Regions from separate parts of the Pseudomonas sp. FP2309 genome, predicted to be linked through region 3. Evidence: predicted binding sites of a transcription regulator. Region 3 holds the regulator's gene; each other region holds the start of a gene.
What was found. The regulator FliA, encoded in region 3, starts transcription of late flagellar genes. The targets are predictions, from matches to a motif close to CTAAAGTTTNNNNNNNNNNNGCCGNTAA.
Positions count from the first base shown of each region.

Region 1: a site for FliA is predicted at 2,318-2,345, ahead of flgM (flagellar biosynthesis anti-sigma factor FlgM). Genes of this name have one in related genera too.
Region 2: a site for FliA is predicted at 2,993-3,020, ahead of motA (flagellar motor stator protein MotA). Genes of this name have one in related genera too.

Region 1 covers NZ_CP117439.1:4,272,089-4,277,748, forward strand. The annotation lists gene cheR (protein-glutamate O-methyltransferase CheR) at 1-410, opposite strand, end outside; gene PSH59_RS19595 (chemotaxis protein CheV) at 460-1,386, opposite strand; gene flgA (flagellar basal body P-ring formation chaperone FlgA) at 1,477-2,241, shown strand; gene flgM (flagellar biosynthesis anti-sigma factor FlgM) at 2,384-2,707, shown strand; gene PSH59_RS19610 (flagella synthesis protein FlgN) at 2,756-3,226, shown strand; gene PSH59_RS19615 (flagellar brake protein) at 3,323-4,072, shown strand; gene PSH59_RS19620 (MFS transporter) at 4,133-5,515, opposite strand.
Region 2 covers NZ_CP117439.1:586,812-592,471, forward strand. The annotation lists gene asd (archaetidylserine decarboxylase) at 1-497, opposite strand, end outside; gene PSH59_RS02530 (rhodanese-like domain-containing protein) at 513-1,328, opposite strand; gene PSH59_RS02535 (HDOD domain-containing protein) at 1,386-2,921, opposite strand; gene motA (flagellar motor stator protein MotA) at 3,089-3,940, shown strand; gene motB (flagellar motor protein MotB) at 3,944-4,960, shown strand; gene rsgA (small ribosomal subunit biogenesis GTPase RsgA) at 5,028-5,660, opposite strand, start outside.
Region 3 covers NZ_CP117439.1:3,937,533-3,943,192, forward strand. The annotation lists gene PSH59_RS18005 (chemotaxis protein CheA) at 1-553, opposite strand, end outside; gene PSH59_RS18010 (protein phosphatase CheZ) at 565-1,353, opposite strand; gene PSH59_RS18015 (chemotaxis response regulator CheY) at 1,372-1,746, opposite strand; gene fliA (RNA polymerase sigma factor FliA) at 1,916-2,656, opposite strand; gene fleN (flagellar synthesis regulator FleN) at 2,653-3,486, opposite strand; gene flhF (flagellar biosynthesis protein FlhF) at 3,593-4,909, opposite strand; gene flhA (flagellar biosynthesis protein FlhA) at 4,922-5,660, opposite strand, start outside.

The DNA.
Region 1 (5,660 bases), 330 kb from region 3:
GCCTTCAACTGCCCCATGTTGGTCCGCTCGAACTCATCGATGGCCATCGAGATGGAATACGGTTCCTGCCCCGAGGAACAGGCCGCCGACCAGATACGCAGGCGCTGGCCCGGGCTGGCCTTGATGGCCTCCGGGAGCACTTTGCTCTTGAGCACTTCAAAGGGGTAGGTGTCACGAAACCACAGGGTTTCGTTGGTGGTCATGGCATCGACCACCATTTCCTTGAGGCCACTGCGCGGCTGACCCTGGATCCGTTGAACCAACTCACCCAGGGATTTGATGCCCTGCTGTTCCATCAGTTTATTAAGACGACTGGATACCAAGTATTGCTTGTTTTCACCGAGCAATATGCCACAGGCCTTTTCCAGGAAGACCCGGAACTGTTCAAAATCCAAATTACCTGTAGACACTGATACCGCCTCTAAAATCGTATGACCGCCAGGGAGAAGACCCTGGCTGTTATTCTGCTGCCTTGATCCGGTCGACTACCCGGGATGCCAGGTCATCAGGACGGAATTTGGCCAGGAAGTCATCGGCACCGACCTTCTTGACCATCGCCTGGTTGAATACGCCCGACAACGAAGTATGCAGGACAATATGCAGTTTTTGCATGCGTGGATCGCTACGTATCTCGGCCGTGAGGGTATAGCCATCCATTTCCGGCATCTCGATGTCGGAAATCATCATCAAGAATTCTTCTTCCGGCTTCTTGCCCTCATCCACCAGTTTGCGCAGGTAATCCAGCGCCTGGCGGCCATCATTGAGCGCCACCACTTCCACGCCGACGGTCTGCAGGCAACGGGTCACCTGTTTGCGCGCCACCGAGGAGTCATCCACCGTGAGCACTCGCAGCGAGATCGCCTTGTGCGCCGTCTCGGCATCCACCACGCCCACGGAGATCGATTCCGAGGTTGGTGCCACTTCGGCGAGGATCTTCTCCACGTCGATGATTTCCACCAACTGGTTGTCGACGCGCGTCACTGCAGTGAGGTAGTGATCGCGGCCGGTGCCCTTGGGCGGCGGATGGATCTCTTCCCAGTTCATGTTGACGATGCGCTCCACCGAGCGCACCAGGAAACCCTGGGTCTTGGTGTTGTATTCGGTAATGATCACGAACGGGTTCTCACGATCCTGCAGGCCTGCCGAACTGGTCGCCAGGGCCAAGTCGAGAATCGGGATGGTCGCGCCACGGATGTTGGCCACGCCACACACCACCGGGCTGGACTTGGGCATGATCGTCAGCTTGGGGCACTGCAGCACTTCCCGCACCTTGAACACGTTAATGCCATACAGCTGCTTGCCATCCAGACGAAAAAGCAACAACTCCAGGCGATTCTGCCCTACCAGCTGTGTGCGCTGGTTTACTGAATCCATTACACCTGCCATGCCCTTACTCCTAAGCTAAAACCTTTGGCGGAACCTACACGGCAGCGCGCCACCACGACTAAACGGCACGAGCTTTGCTATTTATTGGCCATGGACATTAAAACGACAGTTTCCCGACGCCTTCGATTTCCACGTTACCGCAGATTGCTCTGCGCCTCGGTGGCGTTGCTTGCTGTCTGCCTGAACACCGCGGCCCGCGCAGACAACGTCACCTTGCCTGATCTACTTATCGGCGTCACTCAGGGGTTTCTTGAGTTCACTGTAGAAGATTATCTGGCGACCACACAGACGCCGGGGCGTTATGAGATTCAAGTCAACCAACTGGACCCCCGTCTGCGCATGCCAATGTGCGACAAGGAATTGACAGCAACCCTGGAAAGCCCGGCCCAGCCCATTGGCCGGGTCACAGTGCGCGTGCGCTGTGATGGCACCTCGCCCTGGACCGTATTTGTGCCGGCCCAGGTCAAGCTGTTCCGCGATGTAGTCGTGGTGGCGCGCCCCCTGAAACGTACCGGCATCATCGGTTTTGAAGACATTGTGTTGCGTGAACGCGACATCAGCCTGATCAACCAGGGCTACCTGACGTCGGTGGATCAGGCCGTCGGCCAGCGATTGACCCGACCAGTGGTCACTGATCAGGTGCTTACCCTGGTACATCTGGAGCAGGCCGAGGTCATTCGCAAGGGCGATCAGGTGGTCATATCCGCCAGCAGCGGTGGGCTGAGCGTGAAAATGCCCGGCGAAGCCCTCTCCAACGGCGGCATGAGCGAGCAGATTCGCGTCAAGAACCTAAACTCCAACCGCGTGATCAAGGCGCGGGTCACGGCACCGGGCCAAGTGGAGGTCGCTTTATAGATTACTGGTACAGGACGCGGGGTTTTCCTACACTGTGCACGCGGGAGTCCGTGCGGAGATTTATTGTCATTCGCGCCTAAAGTTTGTCCGGGTATGGCCGAAAACATGGCAAGCGTCCAAATACCCAGAGGTTTTTTTTATCATGGTCATCGATTTCAGCCGTTTGAATAACACCCCGTCAACGTCAGGCACTGCGCGTACTTCCGGTGCCAAGGAAAATGTTGAAGCCAAGGCCCAGCCTCTGCCCGCCAAGACAGAACAGGCCAGCGTCAGCCAGAGCGGGGAATCCGTACACCTGAGCAATGAGGCTCAACAGTTGCAGAAGGTCACTGACTCGCTGCGCGATCAACCGGTGGTCAATAAAGCCCGCGTGGCCGAGTTGAAACAGGCAATCGCCGATGGCAGCTATCAAGTCGACAGCAACCGTGTAGCCAGCAAGCTGCTTAACTTCGAAGCCGAGCGCTAGGCAAAGGCCTGCGCAGGGCTTTTGGACGCTTAAACCCCAAGGCCAGCCATGCATCACGACGAAAATTTGCTGCAACTGATCATTGATGATCTAGCGCCGACGCAACAACTGCTCGAGCTGCTCAAAGAAGAATCCCTGGCCCTCTATGGCCGGGATATGCCGCTGCTGGAGGAGATTCTGGCGCGCAAGCAGTCGCTGATTGTCCTGCTGGAACAGCACGGCAAAAAACGCAGCCAAATCCTCAGCAGCCTCGGCCTGCCGGCAGACCACGACGGCCTGGCCCAACTGGCCAGCCACTCCTCGGTCGGCGAACAGCTGCTTTCCCAAAGCAAAGAACTCAATCAATTGCTCACCCAGTGCCAGGAAGCCAACCTGCTTAACGGCCAGTCGATCCAGCTTCAGCAAGCCACGACTGCCAACCAGTTGCGCATACTCCACGGCGGAGAGCCACCGGCGCTGTATAACGCGCAGGGTTCCACCTCGCGGCTGGTCAAGCCAAGCACCCGCAGCCAAGCCTGACACCGGTTTACAGAGCGCCCTATCCAAGGCGCGCCACATGCTGGCAAAATGCCGGTTCTTGCGTGTAGTCGTATTTTGTCTGGAGATGGAAGAACCGTGTTCAACGCCCTTAATGCGGAAGATGCTCCGCAGCCACCCAAGGTGCTCACCACGCCTCTGGAAATCGCCGGCACCTTGCGGATGCTGCAAGACAGCCATGACCCGCTGATCATCACCTTCCACGAACGCAGCCAGCGCTTCCAGAGCTACCTGGTGGACGTCAATCGCGACGGCAACATGCTGGCCCTTGATGAGATGATCCCGCGCGACGGCGAGCGTTATCTGGAAAACGGCGAGCCCTTTCGCATTGAAGGCTTTCACGATGGTGTACGCGTGGCCTGGGAAAGCAACGGCACCCTGAGCATCAGCGAGAAGGATGGTCACCGCATCTACACCGGCAGCTTGCCGCAAGAAGTGGTCTACCATCAGCGCCGCAACGCTTTCCGCGCCGCGTTGAAGCTTGCGCAATTGGTCAATATCGAATTGGGTGGCGAAAAACTGAAGGCGCCGGTCAACGGCAAACTGCTGGATATCTCCGCCACCGGCTGCAAACTGCGCTTTGAGGGCGACATCTCCGAGCGCCTGCAATTGGGCCAGGTCTACGATCGCTTTATCGCCGCCCTGCCCTTCGGCAGCATGACCACAGCGGTCGAACTGCGTTACCTGCACTTCGAAGAAAGGATCAACACGACCTTTGCCGGTGTGCGCTTCCACAACATGAGTGGGCTGGTGCAGCGTCAGGTCGAACGCTTTGTGTACCAGTTGCAACGTGAAGCACGACGCTTCGACAAAGACGATGACTTCTAATACGTAAAGAGCGCCACAAAAAAACGGGCAGATCCTTTAGGGATCTGCCCGTTTTTGCATTCAGGGGCGCGCCCTGCTCAAGTCATGGGGATGCTCGTCCGGGTCGGGCTGCTCGGCCGGCACTTCAGCGCTCGGCTCCTCTGCTGGTGGTTGCTCACCATCGACCTCAGGCTCAGGCGCGGCAGTCTGCATCTGCTCCTGCACCACCGCCTCATCCACCCGCGGATCCAGCGCAGCAACCAGCGGCGAACTGGACATGCTGTCGGGCATCGCCACGTGGTGCAGGGGCGCATCTTCCACCTGGTGCAGATTGGTGACTGCTTTTGGCCGGATACGCCAAACCAGGATCAACGCGCACAAACTGAAAAACGCATAGAGCATCTGGCTGCCGAACATCTTCATCACCACACCCGCCAGCAACGGCCCGATACTCGCGCCAACGCCGTACGTCACCAATAACATCGCCGTCAGCGACACCCGACGATCGCCCTCCACATGGTCATTGGAAAACGCCACGGCCAGCGGGTACAGACAGAACTGCACCAGGGAACACAGGAAGCCCGCGACGAACAACACCTCCAGCGGCACCTGGGTCATGATCGCCAGCGGCAATGCCGCCACCGCCAGGCACAAGGCGAAGCAGCGGATCAGCAGCGCGCGATCATAACGATCCGACAGCCATCCCAACGGCCACTGCACCAACAGCCCGGCAAAAATGCAGCTACCCATGAACAAACCAACCTGCTCGGTCGTCAGCCCTTGCTGGGATGCGTAGAGCGGCGCCAAACCGTAGAAAGAACCGACGATCAACCCCGCACCCAATACCGTACTCAGCGACTGCGGCACGCGCTTGATAAAGAACCGCGGCTCCATCGGCGCCGGGTGCAAGGCCGCCGGGTGGATACGCCGGGTCATCGCCACCGGCACCAGGCACAGAGCAAAGCACAGCGCGACCAGCATCAGCAGCTCAAGGCCGAGCTGGGGATGCATGACCAGAATCAGCTGGCCCAACACCAGGCCCAGATAAGACGCGATCATATAACCGCTGAACACCACGCCACGCTGCTTGGCGTCAGCCTGCTCATTGAGCCAGCTTTCGATCACCATGTACTGGCACATCATGCCCAGGCCCACGATCACCCGCAGCACGATCCAGGCCGGCAACCAGTCGACCAAACCATGGCCCAGCACCGCCGCACCGACGATACCGGCACAGGTGGCATAGGCCCGAATATGCCCGACACGGGCAATCAGGCGGTGCCCGATCTTGCCGCCCAGCACCAGGCCGAAGTAGTTAGCCGCCATCAGCGCACCGACCCACAGGCTGTCGACGTTATCGGCCGCCAGGCGCAAGGCCAGATAAGTACTGAGCAGGCCGGAGCCGATCAGCATCATCAAGGAGGCGAAATAAAGGGCTCGAAAAGATTTCCAGATTTGGCGCATCGGCGTTCCGAGCGGCTCCTTGCAGTGAGAGACAGGGCTATCGGCATGATAGTCCTGGGTGAACGGTTCCGGACAGGCGATACGGCCTGATTCCGGGGATTATTTTGCTTAACAGCTCAGACGCTGCCCGGGGGCGCGCAAGGTA
Region 2 (5,660 bases), 2.3 Mb from region 3:
GAGAAGATCCGGCCGGGCACGTAGACCATTTCGCGCAGGGTGCCAGCCAGTGGCATGTGCACGCGGTGGTAGTCCTTCGGCGACAGGTAAATGGTGGCGAAGTCGCCGCCCATGAACGGTGCCGCGACCGCCGCATCGCCGCCCAGCAATTCCAGCACGCTGAAGCTGTGGCCCTTGGCCTGAAATACTCTACCGTGCTCGATTGGACCCAGTTGGCTGACCGCGCCATCGGCGGGGCTCAGCACCGCGCCTGGGGTCTGGTCCAGCGGCCGCGCGCCGTCTTTGAGAGCACGGGTGAAGAAGGCGTTGAAGTGCTCGTAAGCGGTCACGTCTTCAACCAGTGCCTGGGACATGTCCACTTGATAGCGCTTGGCGAACCAGGTGGTGAACGCGTTCTTGAACCAGCGCACACGGCATTCGGCAATGCAGCCTGCCAGGCGCGACAGCAAGTGGTGCGGCAGCAAGTATTGGCTGAGGATAAACAACTGCTTTTTCATAACTGTCCTTAAACTTTAAATCTCAACGGGGGTGTCGGGGTGGTTGCCCCATTCGCCCCAGGAACCGGCATAACCTTTGACTCGCGGATAACCGAGCGCCTTGGCCACCAGGTAGGTGAAGCCAGAGCGGTGGTGAGTCTGGCAGTGGGTGATGATTTCTTTATCGCGGGTCAGCCCGAGGTCTTCGAGGATCTGCGGCATGTCGCGGCGAATACGCAGGTTACGCGCCTTGTCCATGCCGGCGGTCCACTCAAAGTTCACCGCGCCGGGAATGTGCCCGCCTTTGGTCGCGAGCACCTTCTGGCCGGAGTATTCCAGCGGACCGCGCGCATCCCAGATGCCCAGGTCGGCGGCGCCGAGGCGGCTTTGCAGGTATTCGCGGGTGGCAGTAGGGCCATCGTGCAGCGTGAGGTTGACCGGGCCGCCGACGGTAGCGGGCACCTCGGTGGAAACCGGATGCTCACCCTCCAGCCAGGCCAGCAGGCCGCCGTCGAGGTAGTGATATTTCGGGTGGCCGATCACGTCGAGCATCCAGATAAAGCGCCCGGCCCAGCCACCGCCTTCGTCGTCGTACACCACGTAGGTGGCATCTGGGGTGTGGCCGATTTCACCGAACAGTTTTTCCAGGTCTGCCTGGTGGGGCAGCAGTCCGGGTGCCGGCGCCTGGCCCAATTGGGTGCGCTTGGGGTCAACGAAATGCGCGCCGGGGATATGCCCTTCGGCGTAGCGGGCGGCACTGGTGAGGTCCACCACAATCAGGTGTTCGGCATCCAGGCGACTCAGCAGGTCGGCAGATTCGATCACCAGCGGCAAGCCAGAGAAGTCAGGCATGTGAGGTCTCCTGGGCACAAATGTTGGCGATAAAGGACGGCGATTGTAGCGCAAGCATCAGACGCTGCGGTTGGTAAAGCTGTGCAGCGCTTTCTCGATGCACTGGGCGGTTTTGCCGAAGGCTTGCACGGTGGTTTCCGAGAACGGCCCACCGCCCTGGTCGGCAACCATCACCATCACCACGCGACCGTTGCAGCTCATGGAGCGCAACAACAGGTGTTCACCATTGAACAGGCGACGCAGGATCGGCGGCAGCAAGGCTGAGAACTGTGCGTGGTTGTCGGGTGTGAGGCGCACCTGAGCGGATTTCTCCAGCAGGCGCTGCAGCAGCGTGCTGTTGACCACGTCGAGGCTCAGGTTGGTGGCGTCTTTGGGCAGGCCGTCGGCCTGGTGTACGCGCAAGGTGCTCAGGGCGCGATCGGCCATGAACAACAGGACCCGCTGCATGCCACTGGCGACCAGGGCTTCCTTGGCGCAGGTGGTCAAATGCATGGCGTTGGCGAAGCGGCTCGGCTCTTCCAGCAGTTCGGTGCAGCGGTTGCGCCAGACCGCGAGGGCTTCGGCAGTGGGGGGCGGTGCGGGCAGCAAGCCTCGATGGACCTTTTGCACATGCCACGGCCAGATCAGCGACAGCGCCGGGTGCCAGAGGTCGGGCATCAGGGTAGTGCGAGCGCTGGTGACGGCTTGCTGGTGAGATTGTTGCTGCACCTCAGCCAGCGATTGCTGCAAATACAGGGCGGTCAGGTACTGCCAGCGCTGGGTGTGCGGGCAGGTCCAGGACTCCTGGGCCGACATCGCCAGGCCGTTGGCCAGCAGCACGGTATTGGCCGGCTGGTTCAGCCAGCGGCGCAGGTTGGGTTCCGCATCGAGCAATTGCTGGTGGCGCAACGGGTCGTCTTCGCGGGCGATATGCAGCGCCCTGACCAGCAAACGTTGCTCGTTCAACAGCAGGGTGTAGCCCTGGGAAACCCAGATCGGCAAATGCCAGGCTTCGGTCAGGCCGAGGCACAGGTCCAGCAGGCGCACGCCGAACAAGGCCTGCTCGACCTTGCGCGCCGACTCGCCTTTGTGGATCACGCGCAGCTCCCACTCTTCAAGAAGCTTGGGGTACGCAACGGCCATCGGCCACAGCGGCGACAAAAACAGCAGGCTGCCCCAGTGGATGTCTTGCCACAGCCGTGCGAGGCGGCTGCCGAACAAGCCGTTGGCTTGTTGCGACGCATGCTGGCTCACCAGCAACAACTGGCGCAACGCAACGGGAATCTCCTGGGCAGGCACCGAGGGCAGGCGCGCCAGCAGTTCTTCAGCGCGCTTGAGGCCCAGGCGATTAAGCGCCACTTCGAGGTTTTCCGCAGGTTCGGCCAGGCTGCCATGGGTATGGCTGTTGGCTTCGCGCATCACGCTGAGCACCAGCGCCGGGCTGTCTTGCATCAGCTCGGCAATATCTCGCAACGAACTGCGGCTGTCGCGGATTGCCTTGCACACACGGTCGTGGCTGGCCTGGGGAACAGGCAGCGGCACATCGTCCAGGCGCTTGATCCAAGCGGCCAGAGAAGTGGGTTTTGCAGTTGGGACTGTCGTTTCATTAGCCATGATTGGGGCGCGATCATCACTTGCGGTCAACACGCCCGGAGTGGGCCGAACTGGCTTTTCGCCTTAACGGGCTATAGTCTGGCGCAGTTTTGCCGATAAGTAGAACAAGAGTTTTTCAGTTCCCCCAAATATGTCCATGAACCCGACGGCGCAAGTACTCATCTCCTATGGCTAAAATTATCGGCATCATCGTCGTCTTCGCGAGCGTGCTCGGCGGGTACGTCCTGTCCCACGGTAAAATTGCGGCACTGGTCCAGCCTTTCGAGGTGTTGATTATTGGCGGTGCGGCACTGGGTGCCTTTTTGCAGGCCAACCCCGGCTACATGACCATGCACGTGGTCAAGAAGTCGTTGGCCATGTTTGGTTCGCGCTTCACCCACACTTTCTACCTGGAAGTGCTGGGCCTGGTGTACGAGATCCTCAACAAGAGCCGCCGCGAAGGCATGATGGCGATCGAGGCCGATATCGAAGACGCTGCTGCCAGCCCGATTTTCGCCAAGTACCCGGCCGTGCTCAAAGACGAGCGCATGACCGCCTACATCTGCGATTACCTGCGCATCATGTCCTCCGGCAACATGGCCCCTCACGAGCTGGAAGGCCTGTTCGACATGGAATTGTTCAGCCTCAAGGAAGAGCTGGAGCACCCGTCCCATGCCGTTACCGGTATCGCTGACGGCATGCCGGGTTTCGGTATCGTCGCGGCGGTACTGGGTATCGTGGTGACCATGGCTTCTCTGGGCGAAGGTGACCAGGCCGCGATCGGCATGCACGTAGGTGCGGCGCTGGTGGGTACCTTCTTCGGTATTCTCGCGGCGTACGGCTTCTTCGGCCCGCTGGCGACCTCCCTGGCCCACGATGCCAAGGAAGAAATCAACCTGTACGAGTCGATCAAGGCCAGCCTGGTGGCGTCCGCGTCCGGCATGCCGCCGTCGCTGGCAGTGGAATTTGGTCGCAAAGTGCTGTACCCCAAGCACCGCCCAAGTTTCGCCGAGCTGGAACAAGCGGTTCGCGGTCGCTAAGTCATGGAAAACAACCAGCCGATAATCATCAAGCGCGTCAAGCGCTTCGCTGCGGGGCATCATGGCGGCGCCTGGAAAATCGCCTTCGCCGACTTTGCGACGGCGATGATGGCGTTCTTCCTGGTGTTGTGGCTGATGTCCACCGCCACGCCCGAACAGAAAATCGCCATCGCCGGTTACTTCAAAGACCCGATTGGCTTTTCCGAAAGCGGCACGCCTTTTGTGATCGACCTGGGCGGCTCGCCGCAGTTGGCGCCTGAGCGCACCATCAACCCCGAGGTCAAGACTGAAGCACCACAGGAAAAAATCCCGATCGAGCGCGACACGGTCGAGGCCATGGCCGAGCAGGTCGAGCAGGAACGCCTGGAATTGCTGCTGCAGGAGTTGCAGAACAAGGTCGAGGAGAACCCGCAGCTGCTCAAGTTCAAGGACCAGATTTCGTTCGAAATCACGCCCGAAGGCTTGCGCATCCAGATCACCGATGCCGCCAACCGGCCGATGTTCGACTCTGGCAGCGCGCGCTTGAAGCCGTACTTTGAAGACATCCTGCTGGCCATGGCCGACACCATCAAGACGGTGCCGAACAAGATCAGCATCAGTGGTCATACTGACGCCAAACCGTATGCAGGCCAGGGCGATTTCGGCAACTGGGAGCTGTCGGCCAACCGCGCCAACGCTGCACGCCGTGCACTGGTGGCCGGCAGCTACCCGGATCCGCAAGTCGCGCGGGTAGTGGGTTTTGCCTCATCGCAGTTGTTTGATCACAAAGACCCGTTCAACCCGGCCAACCGGCGCATCGACATTGTCGTGCTGACCAAAAAGGCCCAGCGCGCGATTGAAGGTGACCAGCCGCCAGCGCAACCGACCCCAGGTGCCGGTGCACCAGGCGAAGTGCCGGCCGACCCGAACGCGATCCCGCCGGGTCAGGAACCATTGCCGGCCCACGAACTGCGTCAGAAGTTGAATCTGTTTGATGATGGTGGGGTGAAAGACCCTACGGCACCTAAGGCGGGTTCCTAAGGTGCTCTGATGGAAGGGTTGGTTGTGGTGAGCGGGCAACCCGCTCGCCACAGGCCATCTATGCAGTTTAGTAACTGCTCTCCGGCAAGCTCGCAATAATCGACCGATAGCTGTTCATCCGCTGCTGCTGCACACGGCCGTCTTCCAGGGCCTTGAGCAACGCACACCCCGGCTCGCGGTCGTGTTTGCAGTCGCGGAAGCGGCACGTGCCGATCAGGTCGTTGAACTCGATGAAACCCGCTTCCACATCGCTGCGGCTCACGTGGCCCAGGCCGAATTCGCGAATACCAGGGGAGTCAATCAGCTCACCGCCGCCTGGGAAGTGGAACAACCGTGCGGTGGTGGTGGTGTGGGTGCCCTGGCCGGACAGCTCCGACAGCGGGCCTACACGGGTGTCGACCTCAGGCAGCAAGCTGTTGACCAGCGATGACTTGCCCACGCCGGACTGGCCGACAAACACGCTGATGCGCCCGTCCAACTGCTGTTGCAGCTGTTCCATGCCATTGCCGTGATGGGCGGAGACTTCCAGCACTGGGTAACCCAGGGTGCGGTAGACCGCCAGCAGCGCGTTGAGCGCCGGCGCGTTCTGTTCGTCGATCAAGTCGAATTTGTTCAGCAGCAACAGCGGGCGAATGCCGGCATGCTCGGCCGCCACCAGGTAGCGGTCGATCAAGTTGGCATGGGGCTCGGGCAGCGGCGC
Region 3 (5,660 bases):
TGGTCGGCTCCACTGCCGGGGCAACGGCGGCAGGCGCTTCGGCTTCGGCCTTGACGGCGCTGAGGGAGTTGAGCAGCTGCTCGAACTCGCTGTCCGTGACGTCCGCTTCAGGCTCGGCCACCGGCTCAGGCGCCGCTTCAACCACCGGCGCTGCCGTGGTGTCCGCAGGCTCTGCATAGCGTGCCAGGGCCGCGAGCAGTTCCGGCGTTGCCGCGGTGATCGGGGCACGTTCACGCACCTCGCTGAACATGCCGTTGACCGCATCCAGTGCTTCGAGAATCACGTCCATCAACTCCGAATCAACGTGACGCTCACCCTTGCGCAGGATGTCGAACACGTTCTCGGCGATGTGGCAGCACTCCACCAGCTCATGGAGCTGGAGGAAGCCGGCGCCCCCTTTTACAGTGTGAAAACCGCGAAAAATTGCATTGAGCAGGTTCGCATCATCCGGACGGCTTTCCAGCTCGACCAGTTGTTCGGACAGTTGCTCTAAAATTTCGCCGGCCTCTACAAGGAAATCCTGAAGGATCTCTTCATCGGCGCCGAAGCTCATGTGGGTGCTCCTTAGAAGCCTAAACTGGATAACAGGTCATCTACGTCATCCTGACCTGACACAACGTCTTCACGTTTATCGGCATGAATCTGCGGACCTTCACCCTTGGCGAGATGTTTTTGTGGATCTTTTTCCGAGAGGATCGCTTCGCGGTCATGTTCGATGCCGGCAAAACGGTCAACCTGGCCTGCCATAAGCACCAGTTTGAGCAGGTTGCTCTCCACTTCGGTGACCAGTTGAGTCACACGCTTGATCACCTGACCGGTGAGGTCCTGGTAATCCTGGGCCAGCAAAATATCGTTGAGATTGCTGGACACCGTGCGGTTGTCCTGCTCGCTGCGCGACAAAAACCCTTCAACCCGACGTGCCAGCTCACGAAACTCTTCAGCTCCCACTTCCCGGCGCATGAAGCGGCCCCAGTCGTTGCTCAGGGCCTGGGCTTCAGTGGCCATGCCGTTGACCAGGGGCGTGGCGTTTTCCACCAGGTCCATGGTGCGGTTGGCCGCCGCCTCAGTCAGCCTGACCACATAGGACAGGCGTTCGGTGGCATCAGTAATCTGCGAGATTTCTTCGGCCTGGGGCATGTGCGGGTCAATCTGAAAATTGACAATTGCACTGTGCAGCTCGCGTGTGAGCTTGCCCACTTCCTGGTACAGGCCGCGGTCACGGGTCTGGTTGAGCTCATGGATCAACTGCACCGCGTCGCCGAAATGGCCTTTTTCAAGGCTGTCGACCAACTGGTGAGCATGCTTTTTCAGGGTTGACTCAAAGTCTCCCAGTGTCGTTTCTTTATGCTCCATAGCTCCCCCGCGATGGCATTAGCCGTGGATGCGTTCGAAGATTTTTTCGATCTTCTCTTTCAAGGCCAATGCAGTGAATGGCTTGACCACGTAACCGTTAACCCCGGCTTGGGCGGCTTCGATGATCTGCTCACGCTTGGCTTCGGCGGTGACCATCAACACAGGCAGGCTGCGAAGTTTCTCGTCGGCGCGCACGTGGCGCAGCAGGTCGATGCCAGTCATGCCCGGCATGTTCCAGTCGGTTACCAGAAAGTCGATGCTCCCGCTGTTGAGGATCGGAATCGCCGTAAGGCCGTCATCCGCCTCGACCGTGTTTGTGAACCCAAGGTCACGCAACAGGTTTTTTATGATCCGCCGCATCGTTGAGAAGTCATCAACGATGAGGATTTTCATGTTCTTGTCCAATTCGACCTCCAAGCAGTCTTAAACGCGCCCAGCACCTGGACGCGCCATTTCAATCAACAGGCATTACACAAAAAGGACTGCCGGGGGCACCACGAGCCGAACCCGCGACGGTCAATCACCGTCGCGGTATCGCTTTGCAGTGTCCCCACACTGCCTGTCAGCGCGCTCGCCACTCTCCCAAACGCCCCCGCAAGCGGGCGGCGCACTGGCTGTGTAACTGGCTGACCCGCGATTCGCTGACCCCCAGGACCTCACCGATTTCCTTGAGGTTCAGCTCTTCGTCGTAGTACAGCGCCAATACCAGTCGCTCACGCTCAGGCAAATTGGCAATCGCGTCAGCCAACGCCCCCTGGAAGCGTTCATCCTCCAGGTCGCGCGCCGGCTCCATGTGAGTACTCGCGCCGTCCTCGTGCAACCCTTCGTGTTCGCCGTCCTGCAACAGGTCGTCGAAACTGAACAGGCGGCTGCCCAAGGTATCGTTCAAAATCCCGTAATAATCGTCGAGACTCAATTGGAGTTCGGCCGCAACTTCGTGATCTTTAGCGTCGCGACCGGTTTTTGCTTCAATTGCGCGAATTGCGTCACTGACCATACGTGTATTGCGGTGCACCGAACGGGGCGCCCAGTCACCCTTGCGCACTTCATCGAGCATGGCGCCACGGATACGGATACCCGCATACGTCTCGAAACTCGCACCCTTGCTCGCGTCGTATTTGGTCGACACTTCGAGCAGACCGATCATGCCGGCCTGGATCAGGTCTTCGACCTGGACGCTGGCGGGCAGGCGAGCCAGCAGGTGATAAGCGATGCGTTTGACCAGTGGCGCATAACGCTCGATCAACTCACCCTGACTGTCACGGGCAGACTTCTTGTAGGCGTTATAGCCGTTCGCTGTCATAGCACGGGTCCTGCGCTCGTCTGATGTACCAATCGCTCGACGAAAAACTCCAGATGCCCCCGTGGGTTGGCGGGCAACGGCCAGGTATCGACCTTCTGAGCAATAGCCTTGAACGCCAATGCGCACTTGGAACGAGGGAACGCTTCGTAGACTGCACGCTGCTTTTGCACAGCCTTGCGCACACACTCGTCGTAGGGCACTGCACCAACGTATTGTAGGGCGACATCGAGAAAGCGGTCCGTGACCTTGGTCAACTTGGCGAACAGGTTGCGCCCTTCCTGCGGGCTCTGGGCCATGTTGGCCAGCACGCGGAAGCGGTTCATGCCGTAGTCACGGTTAAGCAGTTTGATCAGGGCGTAGGCGTCGGTGATCGAGGTGGGCTCATCGCAGACCACCAGTAGCACTTCCTGCGCCGCGCGCACGAAGCTGACCACGGACTCGCCGATCCCGGCGGCGGTGTCGATCACCAGCACGTCGAGGTTGTCGCCGATATCACTGAAGGCCTGAATCAGACCGGCATGCTGCGCCGGGCTCAGGTGCACCATGCTCTGGGTGCCGGACGCGGCCGGCACGATGCGGATACCGCCAGGGCCCTGCAGCAGCACATCGCGCAGTTCACAGCGCCCCTCGATCACATCGGCAAGGGTGTGTTTGGGCGTCAGCCCCAGCAGAACGTCGACGTTCGCCAGCCCCAGGTCAGCATCCAGCAGCATGACGCGACGGCCAAGCTCTGCCAGGGCCAGGGACAAATTCACTGACACGTTAGTTTTCCCGACGCCACCTTTGCCGCCGGTCACCGCGATCACCTGTACGGGATGCATGCTGCCCATTTTATTTCTTTACCTTGTCTTGCTTAGACGCAGGCTACATGGCTTGGCCGCTTGAATCGCTTGCAGACCATCAATGTAGGTACATTTCACGGTGTTCATCCTGACTTCAACCGACCCGTTTGGCGGGGTTGTGGTAGAGGTCGGCGAACATATCGGCCATCGCTTCCTCGCTAGGCTCTTCTTGCATTTGCACGCTCACTGCGCGGCTGACCAACTGATGACGGCGCGGCAGATGCAGGTCATCCGGAATCCGCGGGCCATCGGTCAGGTAGGCAACCGGCAGTTCATGGCTGATCGCCAGGCTCAACACTTCGCCCAGGCTGGCGGTTTCATCCAGTTTAGTCAGGATGCAACCGGCCAGGCCGCAGCGCTTGTAGCTGTGATAAGCAGCGGTAAGAACCTGTTTCTGGCTGGTGGTTGCAAGCACCAGGTAATTTTTCGACTTGATGCCACGCCCGGCCAGGCTTTCCAGCTGCATGCGCAACGCCGGATCGCTGGCTTGCAGGCCCGCGGTATCGATCAACACCACGCGCTTGCGCAACAGCGGATCGAGGGCGTTGGCCAGGGATTGGCCCGGGTCGACGTGGGTCACCGGCACATTGAGGATGCGCCCCAGAGTCTTGAGCTGCTCCTGGGCACCGATGCGGTAGCTGTCCATGCTCACCAACGCAATGTTATGGGCGCCGTATTTGAGCACATAACGGGCGGCCAGCTTGGCCAGGGTGGTGGTCTTGCCCATGCCGGCAGGGCCGACCATGGCGATCACACCGCCCTCTTCCAGGGGTTCGACTTCCGGGGTGGCGATCATCCGCGCCAGATGGGCCAGCAACATGCGCCAGGCCTGGCGAGGCTCTTCGATTTCGGTGGTCAGGGCCAGCAGGTCGCGGGACAACGGGCCGGACAGGCCTATGCGTTGCAGGCGGCGCCACAGGTTGGCCTGCTGCGGCTTGCTGCCTTGCAACTGCGTCCAGGCCAACGAACCGAGCTGGACTTCCAGCAGTTCGCGCAGGCCATTGAGTTCAAAGCGCATCGAGTCGAACACGCGCTGGTCGACTGCGGCGGCCGGGGCTGGCGCTGCAGGACGCGGCGGTTCGATGAAGGTGGGCTCTACCAGTGGCTCGGCGGCGGTCAATGGCAGGCCGGCGAACAACTGGCGATTGGTGGTGGCATCGCTGTCGCCACGCATGCTCAGTTCAGCCTGGGCCGAGACGATGCGCGACGCGGTCTTGCGCAGCTCGTCTTCAAGTTCCATGTTCGGCACACGTGGCGCCAGGGCCTGGGGCGTGTAATCCAGGGCAGCCGTCAGCTCGACACCGCCGGCAATACGACGGTTACCGATAATCGCGGCGTCGGCGCCCAGCTCATCACGGACCAGTTTCATGGCCTGACGCATATCGGCGGCGAAAAAACGCTTCACTTGCATATCCCACTACCCTCAGCCGTTGGGCCCTACTGTCGCGACGATAGTCACTTGCTTGTTGTCAGGAATTTCCTGATAAGCCAAAACGTGCAAATTCGGTACTGCCAGGCGTCCAAACCGCGACAACATCGCCCGGACTGGGCCCGCCACCAGCAGAATCACCGGTTGGCCCTGCATTTCCTGGCGCTGTGCGGCGTCGATCAACGAACGCTGCAGTTTTTCAGCCATGCTTGGCTCCAGCAGAACGCCCTCTTCCTGGCCTTGTCCTGCCTTCTGAATACTATTGAGCAATATCTGTTCCAACCTTGGCTCCAAGGTGATCACAGGCAGCTCGGAGTCAAGCCCCACAATGCTTTGCACGATTGCGCGAGACAATCCAACCCGCACCGCCGCCACCAGCGCGGCAGTATCTTGACTCTTGGCGGCGTTGTTAGCGATGGCTTCGGCAATGCTGCGGATGTCTCGCACCGGCACCTGTTCGGCCAACAGCGCCTGCAGCACTTTGAGCAATTGCGACAGCGACAGCACGCCAGGCACCAGCTCTTCGGCCAGTTTCGGCGAGGCTTTGCCCAGCAGGCCCATCAATTGCTGGACTTCCTCGTGGCCGATCAGCTCGTGGGAGTGCTTGTACAGGATCTGGTTAAGGTGAGTGGCGACCACGGTGCTGGCGTCCACCACGGTGTAGCCCAGGGACTGCGCCTGGCTGCGCTGGCTGATTTCGATCCATACCGCCTCCAGGCCAAAAGCCGGATCT